DNA from 2 places in the Acidovorax sp. LjRoot117 genome. Region 2 is predicted to be linked to the other one. Evidence: riboswitches for the same ligand, from Rfam matches in the RefSeq annotation. Region 2 holds a riboswitch; the other holds the start of a gene.

Region 1 (7,579 bases), on a different contig from region 2:
CGTTCACCAGCGCCCAGTCGCAAGCGCGCATCATGTCGCACGGCTACCGCATGTCGCCCCCCGGCACCAAGGCCGCGCCCGACCAGCCCTCGGTGTGGGAGATGGGCGTGAAGTCCTGGATCAACGGCCCGCTGCCCGAGAAGGGCACGCTCAAGGCCGGGCTGGTGCAGGTGCACGGCGTGGCCTTCGGCGGCACGCAGGCCGTCAAGGGCGTGGAAGTGTCGGTGGACGGCGGCAAGACCTGGCAGGCCGCGCGCCTCATCGGCCCCGACCTGGGCAAGTTCGCCTGGCGCCAGTTCGTGCTGCCCGTGCAACTGGGCGCGGGCACCCATGTGCTGGCCAGCCGCGCCACCGACGCGGCGGGCACGGTGCAGGCCGAGCAGCGCGACGAGAACGTGGGCGGCTACAACAACGCCAGCTGGCGCGACCACGCCGTGACCATCACGGCAGCATGATGGGGCGCCTGTTTGCGACGCTGGCTGTAGCCTTGCCCTTAGGGCTGGGGGCGGGCGCCGGCTGGGCCGCCGATGCCGCCGAGCTGGCGCGCGGCAAGGAGCTCTTCACCAAGATCCAGCCCGCCTGCGCCGTGTGCCACACGCTGCAGGCCGCGGGTGCCGAAGGCCAGGTGGGCCCGGTGCTCGACGAGCTCAAGCCCGATGCGCCGCGCGTGCTTCGGGCGCTGAAGGCGGGCATCGGTGTCATGCCTTCGTATGCCGAGCGCATGAGCGAGAAGGACATGAAGGCGGTGGCGAGCTTCGTGGCGCACGCCACCGGGGCTGCCAAGTAGACGAGGCGCGACGGCATTCGGTTGCCGCCCTCGGTGCTTTTCACCGCCGTGCAAGGCAACCGCGCGACCTCACGGGGCCGCGCGGCGTGGTCATGCTGTGCCCTAGCCGTGCTCAGGCCGTGGTGCGCGTCGGCAGCAGCGCCGCAGGGCGAGGGCTGCGCTCCAGTCCCTGAAAGTCGAAGTCCACCTGCGGCACCCGCCCGCTCACGATGTCGGCCAGCGCCTGGCCCGAGCCGCAGGCGTGCGTCCAGCCCAGCGTGCCGTGGCCGGTGTTGAGGAACAGGTTGGCGAGCTTCGTCTTGCCGATCAGCGGCACGTTGCTCGGCGTGGCGGGGCGCAGGCCGGTCCAGAACTGCGCCTGGCTGGCGTCGCCCGCACCGGGAAAAAGCTGCTCCACGCGCCGCACGATGGCGTCGCAGCGAACTTGGTTCAGGTGGCGGTCGTAGCCGTTCAACTCCGCCGTGCCTGCGATGCGCAGCCGGTCGCCCTGCGCGCTGGTGTAGCGCGAGAACACGAGCTTGAACTCGTCGTCCGTCAGGCTCACCTGGTGGGCCCGGGCCGCGTCCTTCACCGGCATGGTCACCGAATAGCCCTTGGCCGGGTAGATCGGCAGGCGAATGCCCAGCGGCTGCGCGAGCAGCGGGCTGAACGAGCCCATGGCCAGCACGAAGGCATCGCCCTGCACGCGCTCGAAGCGGCCCTCGGGCGTGGTCACCTCCACATGGTCGATGCGCCCCCCGGCCTCGCGCAGCGCGGTGATGTGGTGGCCCAGCCGGAACTGCACGCCCGCCGCCTCGCAGAGGGCGGCCAGCGCGCGCGTGAACTGGTTCGCGTCGCCCGATTCATCCTCGGCGGTGAAGGTGGCGCCCGCGAGCTGTGGGCGGATGTGGGCCAAGGCCGGCTCGATGCGCACGGCCTCGTCGGCGCTGATGACCTGGCGCTCGCAGCCCAGGGCGCGCATCTGCTCCGCGGGGGCCAGGGCGCCGTCGAACTCCTTGGCGTTGGTGTAGAAGTGCAGGATGCCCTGGGTGCGCTGGTCGTACTGGATGCCGGTGGCCGCGCGCAGCTGCTGCAGCACGCTGCGGCTGTAGGTGCCCAGGCTCACGATCTGCTCGATGTTGTGGCGCGTGCGCGCCGGCGTGCAGTTGCGCAGAAAGGCCAGGCCCCAGAGCCACTGGCGCATGTCGGCGCGCAGGCGGAACAGCAGCGGCGCGTCTTCCTGGCCCAGCCACTGCAGCACCTTGAGCGGTGCGCTCGGGTTGGCCCAGGGCTCGGCGTGGCTCACCGAGATCTGCCCGCCGTTGGCAAAGCTGGTCTCGGCGCCGGGCGCGCCCTGGCGGTCGATGACGGTCACGTCGTGGCCGAGTTGCGAGAGGAAGTAAGCCGAAGTCACGCCGAGCAAGCCGGCGCCAAGAACGATCACGCGCATGGTTCAGAACCTTTTGAAGGTCTACCGCCTGCCAGGCGTGCGCTACCAGCTATGAATTCAATAGCAATGCAGCTGGCGCACGTCTGCCAGGCTGCCGCTCCCCCTGTCCTTGGTACCTGAGAGATTCACCGCCGCGCCCACATGGCGTGCGGTTTGCTCCTTCGGTGCGCCACCACGCCGATAAGGGGTGGGGCGGCTCTCCAGACGGCTTTGATGAATGGGCAGTACGGGACCTGAGCGTGTATGGGAGTTTGCGCCTTCGGTGCAGCAGCGGGTGGTGCCCGCCGTGCTCTCCTGCTGGGCGGATTCTAGGCGCGGCCTCGCACCCGTGGCCGCGCCGCAGGCGCTAATGCACCGCAACGTTTGCTGATGCAACAGGCCGCTGAAGCCGGCCCGAAGCGGTTCAGGCGCCCTGCGGGAAGACGGCCTCGCCCAGGTTGAGCATGAGGCGGTTGGCCCAGGCGAACAGGGCGCTGGCGTGAAGCGCATCCAGAATCTCCAGGTCCGACAGGCCCGCCGCGCGCAGCGGCTGCAGGTGCTGCGCACCGAAGGTGCCGGGGCTGCGGGTGAGTGCCAGCGCGGCCTGCACGATGGCGCGCTCGCGGGCGTTGGTGCCCGCCTGGTCGGGGTCGGCAAAGATCTGCGCCATCACGTCGTTGCGCCGCGCCAGTTGCTCGAAGCGCTGGGCATGCACCGAGGCGCAGTACACGCAGCCATTGGCGCGCGACACCGCCGTGCTGGCCACCTCGCGCTCAGCGCGGGAGAGGCCGCCGGGCGCGTACATGATGGCGTTGAAGGCCTGCGAGCGCTCCGACAGCACACGGGCTTGGTGCACCAGCAGCAGGTAAAAATCCGAGCTGCGCGCCTTGGGGTGGCTCAGGTCCAGCACCGCCTGCTGCTCGGGCGTGGCGATGGCGGGGTCCACCACCTCCAGCCACGAAGCCCAGCCCAGCGTCTCGCTGGTGTAGCCGTTCAAACGCAGCGGCTCGCCGGGTGCGGGCAGGTTGGCAGGGTGCACGAAGGGCGCGGCCTCGGCGGTGTCCGGTGCGGGCGGCGCATCGCCTTCGCCACCCAGCGCGTCCAGCGCCGCCAAGCCCGCCACCAAGCGCAGCTGGTACGTCACGAAACCGATGAGCTGCGCCAGCAGCACCGTGTCCGGCACCGACAGGCCGGCGGCGGGCAGTGCCAGCAGGGCGGCGCGGTCGCTGCGGTCCGGGTGGGTGGCGAGCGTGCGGGTGAACTGGGCCACGGCCTGCAGGCGCGCGTCGGCGGGGGTGCTGCCGGGGTGTTGCAGCAATTCCTGCAGTGGCTGCGAGAGCACGGTGTGGGCGGTGCTTTTCAGTACCTGGTCGCGGTAGTGCGCTGCCAGCAGGGGCATGCCGCTGGCCTCGGCGATATCGCTGGCCACCCACAGGCGCTCGGTATGGCTCAGCGTGCCGGACAGGTCGGCGCTGAACAGGGCGTCGTAGCAGCCCTGCGTGGCCACGGCCACCTTGTCGCGCGCATGGCGCGTGGCGAACGCGGGCCGCTCGGGGGAGAGGGCAAGCAGGGTGTCGATGGTGTCTTGGCTGGACGTGGTTGGATTGGTGTCAGAGGTGGTGGTCATGGGGTGTGCAATCCAGAAGAGGAGGCCGCGCGCAGGCGGCCGGGCGCGTCAGGCGCGGTCGGGTTGGGGCAGGGGCTGGGCGTTCGGCGTGACGTGGGGCTGGGCCTGCAACTGCTCGACGCGCTGCGCCGTATCAGCCACCGTCCATTCGTCGCCCACCAGTTCGGGCTCGGCATAGGCCTGCAGGTTGGCAAAGTGCTGCTCGATGTCTTCGCGGTAGAACAGGCTGGCCAGCCCCTGCGCCAGCCGCCGCGCGCCGTCGCTGATGGCCGGGATGTCGCCCGACACGGTGCCGTGCGACAGCGCCGCGGGGTAGCAAAAGCAGTGGATGCGTTCCAGGCCCGGGCAACTGCCGGGAGTCTTTGGCTGAAACTCGAACACCGGGCCCAGGTCGGGCGAATCGGCCAGCTCCTGGTCTTCATCGCCCGGTGCGGGCTGGTAGCGGGCGCTCCAGGCGCGCACGTGCGGCGCGATGTGCGCGAACTCGGGCTTTTGCAGCCAGTCGATGGCAAAGCCGGTGGAGACGATCAGGAAGTCGAGCACGAAGGTGCCGCGGGGCGTGGCCACGCGCAGGGTGTTGCCCTGCTGCTCCACCCGCTCCACCGGGCAGCCCAGGTGGAAGTGCGCATTGGGGTGGCGCGACACGCGCAGCGTGCTGCCGTGCGGCGGCGGCACCTGCTGCACGTTGATGTAGTGGCGCAGGCGCCACTTCCAGGCATCGGGCAGGTCGTGGTGGCCGTGCGTGAGGCCCGGCACGCCCGAGCCCTTGGACTTGTTGATGCGGGGCAGGTCGTTGCGGCGCACCAGCAGGTCGACGCTGGCGGCGCCGCTCTCGAGCGCCGTGGCCGCGCTGTCCATGGCGGATGAACCCGCGCCCACCACGCCCACGCGCAGGCCGCGCAGCGTGGCGTAATCGAGCACGTCCGACGAATGCGCCCAGCGGCTGCGGTCCACGCCCTGCATGAAGGCCGGGATCTGCGGGCCGCCCAGGCCGTCGCGGCCGGTGGCCAGCACCACGCGGCGCGCCAGCCAGGTGGCGGCGCCCTCGGGGCTTTGCACATTCACCTCGACCAGCGCATCGGCCCGCGGGCGCAGGGCGGTGACGGCGTGCTCGTTGCGCACGTCGGCCCCGGTCACGCGGCGGTACCAGCGCAGGTAGTCCATCCACTGCAGGCGCGGGATCTTGTCGAGTGCAGCCCACGCAGCACGCCCCCATTGCGCTTCGAACCAGGCACGAAAGGTCAGGCTGGGCAGGCCCAGCGCAGGGCCCGTCAGCTCCTTGGGCGAGCGCAGGGTTTCCATGCGCGCGGTGGTGGCCCAGGGGCCTTCATGGTCGCGCGGCGCGCGGTCGAGCAGCACGGCGCGGATGCCCAGTTGCGCCAGCGCGGCAGAGGCCGCCAGGCCCGCCTGGCCCGCGCCGATGATGAGCACATCGACCACGGCCTGGCCCGCGTGGCTGCGCGGCGGCACCCAGCTGCGCGCCGGCCAGCCCAGTGTGGACAGGTCGTCCTTCAGGCGCTGCTCCAGCGCAGCCAGGCCGGTGCTGGCTGGGGAGGGGTGGTTGGTTTCTTCGTTCAGTGGCATGGGGTCGGAGGTTTCCCCCGCGGCAATGGTGCCGCGGTGCGAAGCCAGCAGTTCAGTCGATGCTGATTTTCGCGTCCTTCACCACCTGCGCCCATTTGTTGCGGTCGGCGTGCACCGTCTGGCGGAACTGCTCGGGTGTTTCGATGCGCACCGTGTTGCCGTTGGCCTCGAAGCGGGCGCGCACGTCGGGCAGCTCCAGCACTTCGCGCACGGCGGTGTTGAGCTTCTTCACGATGGCCGCGTCCGTGCCCTTGGGCGCGAAGATGCCGAACCAGATCGAGCTGTCGAAACCCTTGGTGCCCGGCAGCCCGCTCGATGCGATGGTCGGCACCTCCTTCACGGCGTTCACCGGCTTGGCGGTGGTCACGCCCAGCAGGCGCACCTTGTCGGCCTTGTAGTGTGGCAACACCGTCTGCACCTGGTTCATGATGCAGCAGGTCTCGCCCCGCACCACCGACGCGATGGCCTCGGGCCCGCCCTTGTAGGGCACATGCACCATGTTCAGGCCCAGGCGGGCGTTGAACTCGGCAAACGCCATGTGCGTGCCTGCGCCGTTGCCGGTGGACGCGAAGTTGTACTTGCCCGGGTTGGCCTTGACCAGGTCCACAAATTCTTTGAGCGTCTTCACGTCGATGACCGTGGGATTGATGGTCAGCACGTTCGACACGTCGATCAACGGCGCCACGGGCACGAAGTCCTCTTCCACGTCGAACGGCAGCTTCTTGTACAGCGCGGCGTTGCTGCCGTGCGTGGCCGCAGTGCCAAAGGCGAAGGTGTAGCCGTCGGGCTTGGCGCGGGCCACGTATTCGCTGGCGATGTTGCCGGCCGCGCCGGACTTGTAGTCGATGATGACGGGCTGGCCCAGGCGCTGGGCCAGGGGCTCCTGCACGGAACGGGCGATCACGTCCACGCCCGAGCCGGCCGGGAAGCCGAGGATCAGCGTGATGGGTTGCTGGGGCCAGGTGGCGGGGCCGGCGGCGTGCACTGCCGTGGCGGCGAGCCACGAAGCGCAGGCGAGCGCGACGGCTGGAATCCAGCGGAGAGAGGGCAGGGCGCGCATGGAGAAATCCTTCAATGGGTGTGCAGCAGGGATGCGCTATTGTGGGAAATCCAACATGTGCGACGTCGTATATGCATATGGCCGCCCCGTGCAGGGCCGCGTTGCCGTGCCGTTGAAAACGCAACAGCGCGGCGTGCCAGGCACGCCGCGCTGCGGGGGCTGCGATCAGCCGGTCGGTGGATCAGCGGATCAGCGGATCAACGATCCGTCGTCCATCAATTGCGGCGCGGGTTGTCGGGCTGCTGGTCGCGGCGGTTGGAGACGCCGTCTCCATCACGGTCGCGATCATGGCGGTTGGAGACGCCGTCGCCGTCCCGGTCCCAGCCACCGCGCTGGAATTCCCAGCGGCCATCGCGTTCAGCCCAGTGCGGCTGGCGGTATTGGTGGCCGGCGCGGGCCTGGACCCAGTGGCCCCGCACCCATTGGTAGCGGTTGCCGCGCCACTCCCAGTGGCCTTCTTCCCAGACCTGGCCACGGCGAGGGCGTGGCACGGCTTCGCGGCGTGGGGGCGGTGGCGCAGGGATGACCTGGTAGGTCTGCGTGGGCGTGTACCCGCGGTCTGTCTGCACGATGACGGTGCCCGGCTGCGCAGCCTGTGCAAAGGCAAGGGGCATCAGCGCTGCGAAGGCCAGCGATGCGGCGGTCAAGGTGTGGCGATGGTTCATTGTCTACTCCTGGTGGCTGGCGTGCCCGCTGCTGCACAGTGGCAGCTTGAAAACGGGGCACGCAGCATTCGGCATGAAGCCGGAGGCCGGGCCGGGGTGGCGCATGGTGCCTGCCCCGGGCCGGTTCGTGGTGCAGATCAGTTGCGGTACGGGTTGTCCGGGCGGCGGTCGTGGCGGTTCGGGACGCCGTCACCGTCGCGGTCCCAGCCGCCGCGGCGCATTTCCCAACGGCCGTCGCGCTCCACCCAGCGGGGTTCACGGTAGGCGTAGCCGGGGCGGGCCTTCACCCAGTAACCCTGCATCCACACGTGGCGGTTGCCACGCCATTCCCAGTGGCCGGGCACCCATGCCATGCCGCGGCGGGGGTGCGGTACGGCTTCGTGGCGGGGTGGTGGTGGGGGGCCGTACTGAACCAGGACGGGCGCGCCTTGGACCACGACGGGCGCAC
Region 2 (7,579 bases):
TTTGACCTGGGTCTCGAACACGCCGTGCGTGCTGGGGTAGGTGATCATCACGCAGGCAATGCTTCCGCTGTGCTGCTCGCACTTGGCCTTGAGGTCGGCCAGGTCCACGTTGCCGGCGGCGTCGCACGCCGTGACCACTACCTGCATGCCCACCATCTGCGCGCTGGCGGGGTTGGTGCCATGTGCGCTGCTGGGGATGAGGCAGATGTTGCGGTGGCCTTCGCCCTGCGCCCGGTGGTAGGCCTGGATGGCCAGCAGGCCCGCGTATTCGCCCTGGCTGCCGGCGTTGGGCTGCAGGCTGATGCCGGCGTAGCCCGTGGCCTGGCACAGCCAGGCGCGCAGCTGCTCGTCCAGCTCGCGGTAGCCGGCCTGCTGGTCGGCGGGCGCGTAGGGGTGCATGTGCGCGAACTCGGGCCAGGTGATGGGGATCATCTCGCTGGTGGCGTTGAGCTTCATGGTGCAGCTGCCCAGCGGGATCATGCTGCGGTCCAGCGCCAGGTCCTTGTCGGACAGCTGGCGGATGTAGCGCAGCATGCCGGTTTCGGAATGGTGGGTGTTGAACACCGGGTGCGTGAGGTAGCGGCTGGTGCGGCGCAGCGCGGCGGGGATCAGCGGCTCCACGCCGTTCTCGAACGCGTCGAAGGTGGGCAGGGCCTGGCCGTCCTGGGCGAAGACCTTCCACAGCAGCTCGACGTCGGCGCGCGTGGTGGTCTCGTCCAGCGAGATGCACAGGTACTCTTCGAAGTAGATTCGCAGGTTGGCGCCCATCTGGATTGCGCGAGCAGCTATCGATTTGGTAGCGTCGCCGGTATGCAGGCTCAGCGTGTCGAAGGTGGCTTGCGGGCGCACCGGCGCGCCCAGCTGCACCAGGCCCTGGGCCAGGATGGCGGTGTAGCTGGCCACGCGCTGGGCGATGCGTTGCAGGCCCTCGGGGCCGTGGTACACGGCGTACATGCTGGCGATGACGGCCGGCAGCACCTGCGCCGTGCAGATGTTGGACGTGGCTTTCTCGCGGCGGATGTGCTGCTCGCGCGTTTGCAGGGCCAGGCGGTAGGCCGGTTTGCCGTGCACGTCCACACTCACTCCCACCAGGCGGCCGGGCAGGCTGCGCTTGAACTCGTCGCGGCAGGCCATGTAGGCAGCGTGCGGGCCGCCCGCGCCCATGGGCATGCCAAAGCGCTGCGTGGTGCCCACCACGATGTCGGCGCCGTATTCGCCGGGCGGCGTGATGAGCGTCAGCGCCAGCAGGTCGGCGGCCACGATGAAGGCGGCCTGCTTGGCGTGGGCTTTTTCCACATCGGCGCGCAGGTCTTCGATGCGGCCGCTGGTGGCGGGGTACTGGGCCAGCACGGCGAAGTAGTCGCCGGCCAGCAGGTCGTTCCATTCCTCGGCCGAGTTGGCCAGGCGCACTTCCAGGCCCAGGGGCTTGGCGCGGGTCTGGATGACTTCGATGGTCTGCGGGTGCGCGTCGCCCGCCACCACGAAGACATTGCTCTTGGATTTGACCGAGCGCCTGGCCAGGGTCATGGCCTCGGCGGCGGCGGTGGCTTCGTCCAGCATGGATGCGTTGGCAATCGGCATGCCGGTCAGGTCGCACACCATGGTCTGGAAGTTGACCAAGGCCTCCATACGGCCTTGCGAGATCTCGGCCTGGTAGGGCGTGTAGGCGGTGTACCAGGCGGGGTTTTCCAGGATGTTGCGCAGGATGACGCCCGGCGTGTGCGTGCCGTAGTAGCCCTGGCCGATGAAGCTGCGCAGGACCTTGTTCTTGCCCGCAATCGCCTTGAGCTCGGCCAGCGCTGCCGCTTCGGTGACGGGCAGGGGCAGGTCCATGGGCGTGGTGCGCGCAATGGAGCGCGGCACGATGCTTTCGATGAGGGCGCTGCGCGAGGCCTCGCCGATCACCGACAGCATGTGGGTTTCATCCGCAGCGTCGATGCCGATGTGGCGGGGCAGGAATTCGGTGGCGTTCTCGAGCGCGGCGAGGGAGGGCAGGGGGGCTTGGGAGGTCATCGGCGGCGGCGGCAAGGGCGGGGACACATGGCCCGGCAGGTGGCTGCCAGGCCGCGAAGGGAGGGGCGGTCCGATCAGGCGTTCTTGGCGAACTCGGCGTAGGCCGGCTCGTCCATGAGCGCGTCGAACTGCGTCATGTCGGTCACGTGGACCTTGAAGAACCAGCCGGCGCCCATCGGGTCGCTGTTGGCCAGGGACGGGTCGGCGCGCAGCGCCTCGTTCACTTCGACGATCTCGCCGGTAACGGGCATGTACACGTCGGCTGCGGCCTTGACGGACTCGACCACGCCGGCCACTTCACCCTGGGTGAAGGTGGTGCCGACGGCGGGCAGGTCCACGAACACCACGTCGCCCAGCGCGTCCTGCGCATGCAGCGTGATGCCGACGGTGGCGGCTTCGTGGTCGGAGATGTCGATCCACTCGTGGTCCTTGGAATACTTGACAGTCATGGGGGCTCCAGAAAAAAGGGTTGTCTAAAAAAGTGCCGATGCCAGCTGCCACTGTAGCCGGGCTGGGGCGCAGGCGATGCAATGCGCGGCAAACGAATGCGGGGGTTCAGCCGCGGTAGTAGCGCGCGGGGGTGAACGGCATGGCACGCACCTCCATCGGCACGGCCTTGCCGCGCACGATGGCGTTCACGCGCGTGCCGATGGCGGCGAATTCAGGGACGACGTAGCCCATGGCCACTGGCTCGTTCACCGTGGGGCCGAGCAGGCCGCTCGTGACTTCGCCGATCTTCTGGCCGTCGGTACTCTGCAGTTCGGTGTGCTCGCGCACGGGCACGCGCTCCAGCGCCACGAGGCCGACGCGCTTGCGTTGCAGGGTGGCGGGGTTGTCGATCTGCGCGAGGACCTTGTCCGCGCCTGGAAAGCCGCCCGCCCGTGCGCCGCCGGTGCGGCGCACCTTCTGGATGGCCCAGTTCAGGGCCGCTTCGGGCGGTGTGGTGGTGGTGTCGATGTCGTTGCCGTACAGGCACAGGCCCGCTTCCAGGCGCAGCGAGTTGCGCGCGCCCAGGCCGATGGGTTTGACTTCGGGCTGGGCCAGCAGCGCCCGCGCCAGGGTGTCGGCCTGGACTGCGGGCACCGAGATTTCAAAGCCGTCTTCGCCGGTGTAGCCGCTGCGGGTGACGAAGCAGTCGCAGCCCGCAATGTCGAACGCGCCGCCGGTCATGAACACCAGCTGGTCCACACCCGGCGCCAGGCGGGCAAGGGCGGTGACCGCCTGCGGGCCTTGCAGCGCCAGCAGCGCATGGTCGGGCATGGGCACCACCTGGCAGCGCTGGCCGATGCGGGCCTCTATGTGGGCGATGTCGCCCACCTTGCAGGCGCCGTTGACGATGACGAACAGGGTGGGCTCGCCTTCGACCGTGCCCTGGTTGAAGAACATCAGGTCGTCGATGACCGTGCCCTCATCGGTCAGCAGCAGGCCGTAGCGCTGCTTGCCCACGGGCAGGTCGATCACATCGACCGGCATCAGGGTTTCGAAGGCGGCCGCAGCGTCCGGGCCGACGAGCTTGAGCTGGCCCATGTGGGAGACATCGAACAGCCCCGCTGCGGTGCGGGTGTGCAGGTGCTCGGCCATGAGGCCGGCCGGGTACTGCACGGGCATGGAATAGCCGGCGAACGGCACCATGCGGGCGCCCAGCTCGATGTGCAGTGCGTTCAGGGGCGTGGTGAGCAGGGGAGCGGTGGCGGACATGGCGGGCTTCTCAGGACAAGGCAAATGAAAGCCGCAGCCTGTACCAGGCCACGGTATTTGCCCTGCTGTCCGCTTTACCTGAGAGATTCACCGCAGCGCCCTGGCTGGCCGTGCGGCTTGCTCCTTCGGTGGATGGGTGCCGCGCGCGGTGTGACCGGCGGTCCATCTCTCTCCAGCAAGGAAACGCCCGCATCACTGCGGGCGGTTGCCAGTCCTTTTGCCTGAGCGTTCGGGTTGTCCCTGCGCCTTCGGCGGCCCCCGCGAAGGGGGCTCTCTCCTGACGGGCGCCAGTATATCCGCTGGCGCCTGGCACCCCCGCTGGAAAGCCCCGCTACTTGATGAAACCCCACACCTTCGGCAGCCAGGTGGACAGTTGCGGGATGAAGGTCAGCATCACCAGCACCACGCCATGCGCCCACAGGAAGGGCACCAGCTCGCGCACCAGTTGCGACATCGGCACGCGGGAGACATTGCAGGTGACGAAGAGTAGCCCTCCCACCGGCGGCGTGATCATCCCGAGCGTGAGGTTGTAGATCACGATCATCGCGAAGTGCACCGGGTCCACGCCCAGCTTCACGGCCACGGGCGCGAGGATGGGCGCAAGCACCATCACCCCCGGCAGCGGCTCAATGAAGATGCCGAACAGCAGCAGAAAGATGTTCACGATGATGAGGAACATCCAGGGCGACAGGTTCATGCTGATGAGCCACTCGGCCATCTGCTGCGGAATGCCCTCGATGGTCAAAATCCACGCGAACGCGGCCGACAGCCCGATGATGATCAGCACCGACGCCGACAGCAGGGCCGAGCGCGCCAGGATGTCGGGCAGGGCCTTCCACTGCAGCGTGCGGTAGACGAACTTGCCGCACACCAGCGCGTAGAACACGGCCACCACCGAGGCCTCGGTGGGTGTGAACCAGCCTGCACGCATGCCGCCCAGGATCACCACGGGCAGCAAGATGGCGGGCAGCGCCTTCCAGGTGGTGGTCAGGATTTCGGCCATGGGCGGCATCTTGCCGTCGCCCTTGTAGTTGCGCTTCTTCGACACATGGAAGTTCACGATGCACATGGCCACCGCGATCAGCAGGCCCGGCAGCAGGCCGGCCACGAACAGCGCACCCACCGACACCGTTTCATCCTGCAGCGCATAGATGATCATGATGATGGACGGCGGAATGATGGGCCCCACGATGGCAGTGGACGCGGTGAGCGCCGCTGCATACGAACGGTCGTAGCCCGCCTTGTCCATCATGCGGATCAGCATCGAGCCCGGGCCGGCCGCATCGGCCAGTGCCGAGCCCGAGATGCCCGAGAAGAACGTCAGCGACACCACGTTGGTGTAGCCCAGCCCGCCGCGCTTGTGGCCCACAAACTGGCCGGCGAAGCGCAGCAGCACCTCGGTCAGCGAGCCGCCGCTCATGAGCTCGGCCGCCAGAATGAAGAACGGCACGGCCATCAGCGGAAAGCTGTCGATGCCGGTGAAGGTCTCCTTGAGCAGCACCATCAGCGGGTAGCTCTCGGCCAGGATCAGCGTGGCCGCGGTGGCCAGGCCCAGGGCAAACGCCACCGGCACGCCGATGGCCAGGAACAGGCAGGCCGAAACGATGAGGATGATGGACGCGCTCATAGTGAGGCACTCGCATTCGCATCGAAGTGCTCATCGGCCGCGAAGGTGCGGTCGAGCACATAGCCACGCACGACGAACGCAAAGTGCACGATGAGCAACACCCCGCCGATCAGCATGGCGCTGTAGATGTAGGCGAAGGGCACCTGCGTCACGGCCGTCATCTGGAACATGGTGCGCTGCATGTACAGCCAGCCGTACCAGACCATGAAGCCGAAGAAGGCGAACAGCAGCGCGGCCACCACCGCCCGGATGGCAATGCCGCCTGCGCGGGGCAGGGCGTCCTGCAGGTTCTCCACCGCAATGTGGCCGCCGTAGCGCAGCACCGGCCCGGCGCCCAGAAAGGTCAGCCAGATCATCATGTGGCGCGAGACCTCTTCAGCCCACTCCAGCGAGTTGTGGGTCACGTAGCGCATCACCACGTTGGTGAAGATGATGATCGACATGGCCGCCAGCAGCAGGATCAGCGCCCAGCGGTTGGCGGCAAGGAAATAGCGTTCGAAGGCTTTCACGGTGTTGTTCTCGGTTCTGGCTGAAAGCGAAAAAAAACCGTTCGGGCTGAGCTTGTCGAAGCCTTGCGCGGCGCTTCGACAGGCTCAGCGTGAACGGTTGGAGTTTGTCTGCTCGGGTTAACGAACGTCCTGGATCTTCTTGATGTTGTCGGCCCCGAACTCCTTGGCATAGCCCACATACGCCGGCTTGAGCGCTTCGCGGAAGGCTGCGCCGTCCACCGTCTTCGTGACCTTCATGCCTTGCGATTCAAGCAGCGCGATGCCATTGTTCTCATCGTCGTTGACCTTCTTGCGCTGCGCCACCGAAGCGCTCTTGGCGGCGTCGGTGAAGACCTTCTTGTCGGCATCGTTGAGCTTGTTCCACACCTTGGGCGAGAGCAGCAGAAGCGCGGGCGAGTACACGTGGCCGGTCAGCGACAGGTGCTTTTGCACCTGCGAGAACTTGGCCGACAGGATCACCGGGATAGGGTTCTCCTGGCCGTCCACCGTGCCCTGCTGCATGGCACCGAACAGCTCGGGGAAGGCCATGGGCGTGGGCAGGATGCCGAAGGTGCGGTAGCCGTCCATGTGCACCTTGTTCTCCATGGTGCGCATCTTCAGGCCCTTGGCGTCCTCGGGCTTGACGATGTCGCGCTTGCTGTTGGTCATGTGGCGAAAGCCGTTTTCGGTCCAGGCCAGCGCGATGATGCCCTTGCTCGGGAACTTGGTCAGGATGTCCTGGCCGATGGGGCCGTCCATCACCTTGCGTGCATGGTCGTAATCGCGGAACAGGAACGGAATGTCCACGATCTTCACTTCGGGCACGAAGTTGCCCACAGGGCCGGTGGAGGTGTTCACCAGGTCCTGCGTGCCGAGCTGGATGGCCTCGATCTGCTCGCGCTCGCCGCCCAGCGCCGAGTTGGGAAAGTACTGGCACTTGTAGCGCCCCTGCGTGCCTTTTTCGACTTCATCGCAGAACACCTTGGAGCCCACGCCATAGTGCGAATCGGGCGCCGTGGCGTAGCCGATCTTGAGCGTCGTGGTCTGCGCGCCGGCCGTGGCGATCAAGCCGAACGCAAGGCCCAGGCCCGCGGCGAGAGAAGTCAGTTGCATGGTGTCTCCTGTATATGTGGTTCTTGCCGTGGTCGCCTGCGTACCTGTCGCTGGAGGCTTCGCGCAGCCAGTGCCACGGACTCAAAAATTATGGCGCTGCAACATGCCGCAGGGCATCGGGGTTTGTGCTGGTAAGCGTGCTTACTAAAGCGATGGCTTGCCGGTCGTGCGGTACCGGTTTACGGGTCGCGAGCGGGACAGGTGACGGAGGTGCTGCTGTGGAGCGCAGCATCGCCCTGGTGAGGCGACGCTGGCGTGTAGGAAAGGCTGCGTGCAGATGCCCGTTGAATCCAGGGTCTGCGGATGTGTGCAAAAGCGTGTGCCGCCGCTGCCGTCTTGCCAAGTGCCCCGGTCCGGCGGTAACCGGTCCGGGGCCCTGTCAGTTCGTGCGCTCCGGTAAGAACGCCTTGATGGATGAAGTATGCGCGGCAAGCGCCGGTAGTTCTTGCTGTTCTTTGCTTCAAAAGTTGGCTGTTGCAGAAAATCCTTTTGCATCTGCGGAGTTCAAGGAATAATCCGCAGCATGGACCGTCTAGACAGAAAAATTCTCGCTGTGCTGCAGGGCGACGCGCGCGCCAGTCTGCAGGAGATCGGGCAGGCCGTCGGCCTGAGCCCTTCGCCGTGTTGGGGCCGCATCAAG

Evidence for each region. Region 2 has a riboswitch for glycine ahead of gcvT (glycine cleavage system aminomethyltransferase GcvT). Riboswitches for the same ligand answer to the same signal wherever they lie in the genome.
Region 1: another riboswitch for glycine. It lies ahead of ACSQ3D_RS24130 (D-amino acid dehydrogenase); the one in region 2 lies ahead of gcvT (glycine cleavage system aminomethyltransferase GcvT).

What each region holds. Positions count from the first base shown of each region.
Region 1 is NZ_CAXUPO020000014.1:2,574-10,152, forward strand. Features, by position in the region: gene ACSQ3D_RS24120 (sulfite oxidase) at 1-455, shown strand, start outside; gene ACSQ3D_RS24125 (c-type cytochrome) at 452-787, shown strand; gene ACSQ3D_RS24130 (D-amino acid dehydrogenase) at 900-2,216, opposite strand; glycine riboswitch at 2,310-2,430, opposite strand; gene ACSQ3D_RS24135 (CMD domain-containing protein) at 2,620-3,822, opposite strand; gene ACSQ3D_RS24140 (NAD(P)-binding domain-containing protein) at 3,871-5,406, opposite strand; gene ACSQ3D_RS24145 (Bug family tripartite tricarboxylate transporter substrate binding protein) at 5,459-6,466, opposite strand; gene ACSQ3D_RS24150 (YXWGXW repeat-containing protein) at 6,682-7,131, opposite strand; gene ACSQ3D_RS24155 (YXWGXW repeat-containing protein) at 7,269-7,579, opposite strand, start outside.
Region 2 is NZ_CAXUPO020000002.1:611,997-619,575, forward strand. Features, by position in the region: gene gcvP (aminomethyl-transferring glycine dehydrogenase) at 1-2,013, opposite strand, end outside; gene gcvH (glycine cleavage system protein GcvH) at 2,088-2,462, opposite strand; gene gcvT (glycine cleavage system aminomethyltransferase GcvT) at 2,569-3,711, opposite strand; glycine riboswitch at 3,767-3,897, opposite strand; glycine riboswitch at 3,911-4,001, opposite strand; gene ACSQ3D_RS08160 (TRAP transporter large permease) at 4,043-5,338, opposite strand; gene ACSQ3D_RS08165 (TRAP transporter small permease) at 5,335-5,847, opposite strand; gene ACSQ3D_RS08170 (TRAP transporter substrate-binding protein) at 5,965-6,939, opposite strand; gene ACSQ3D_RS08175 (Lrp/AsnC family transcriptional regulator) at 7,463-7,579, shown strand, end outside.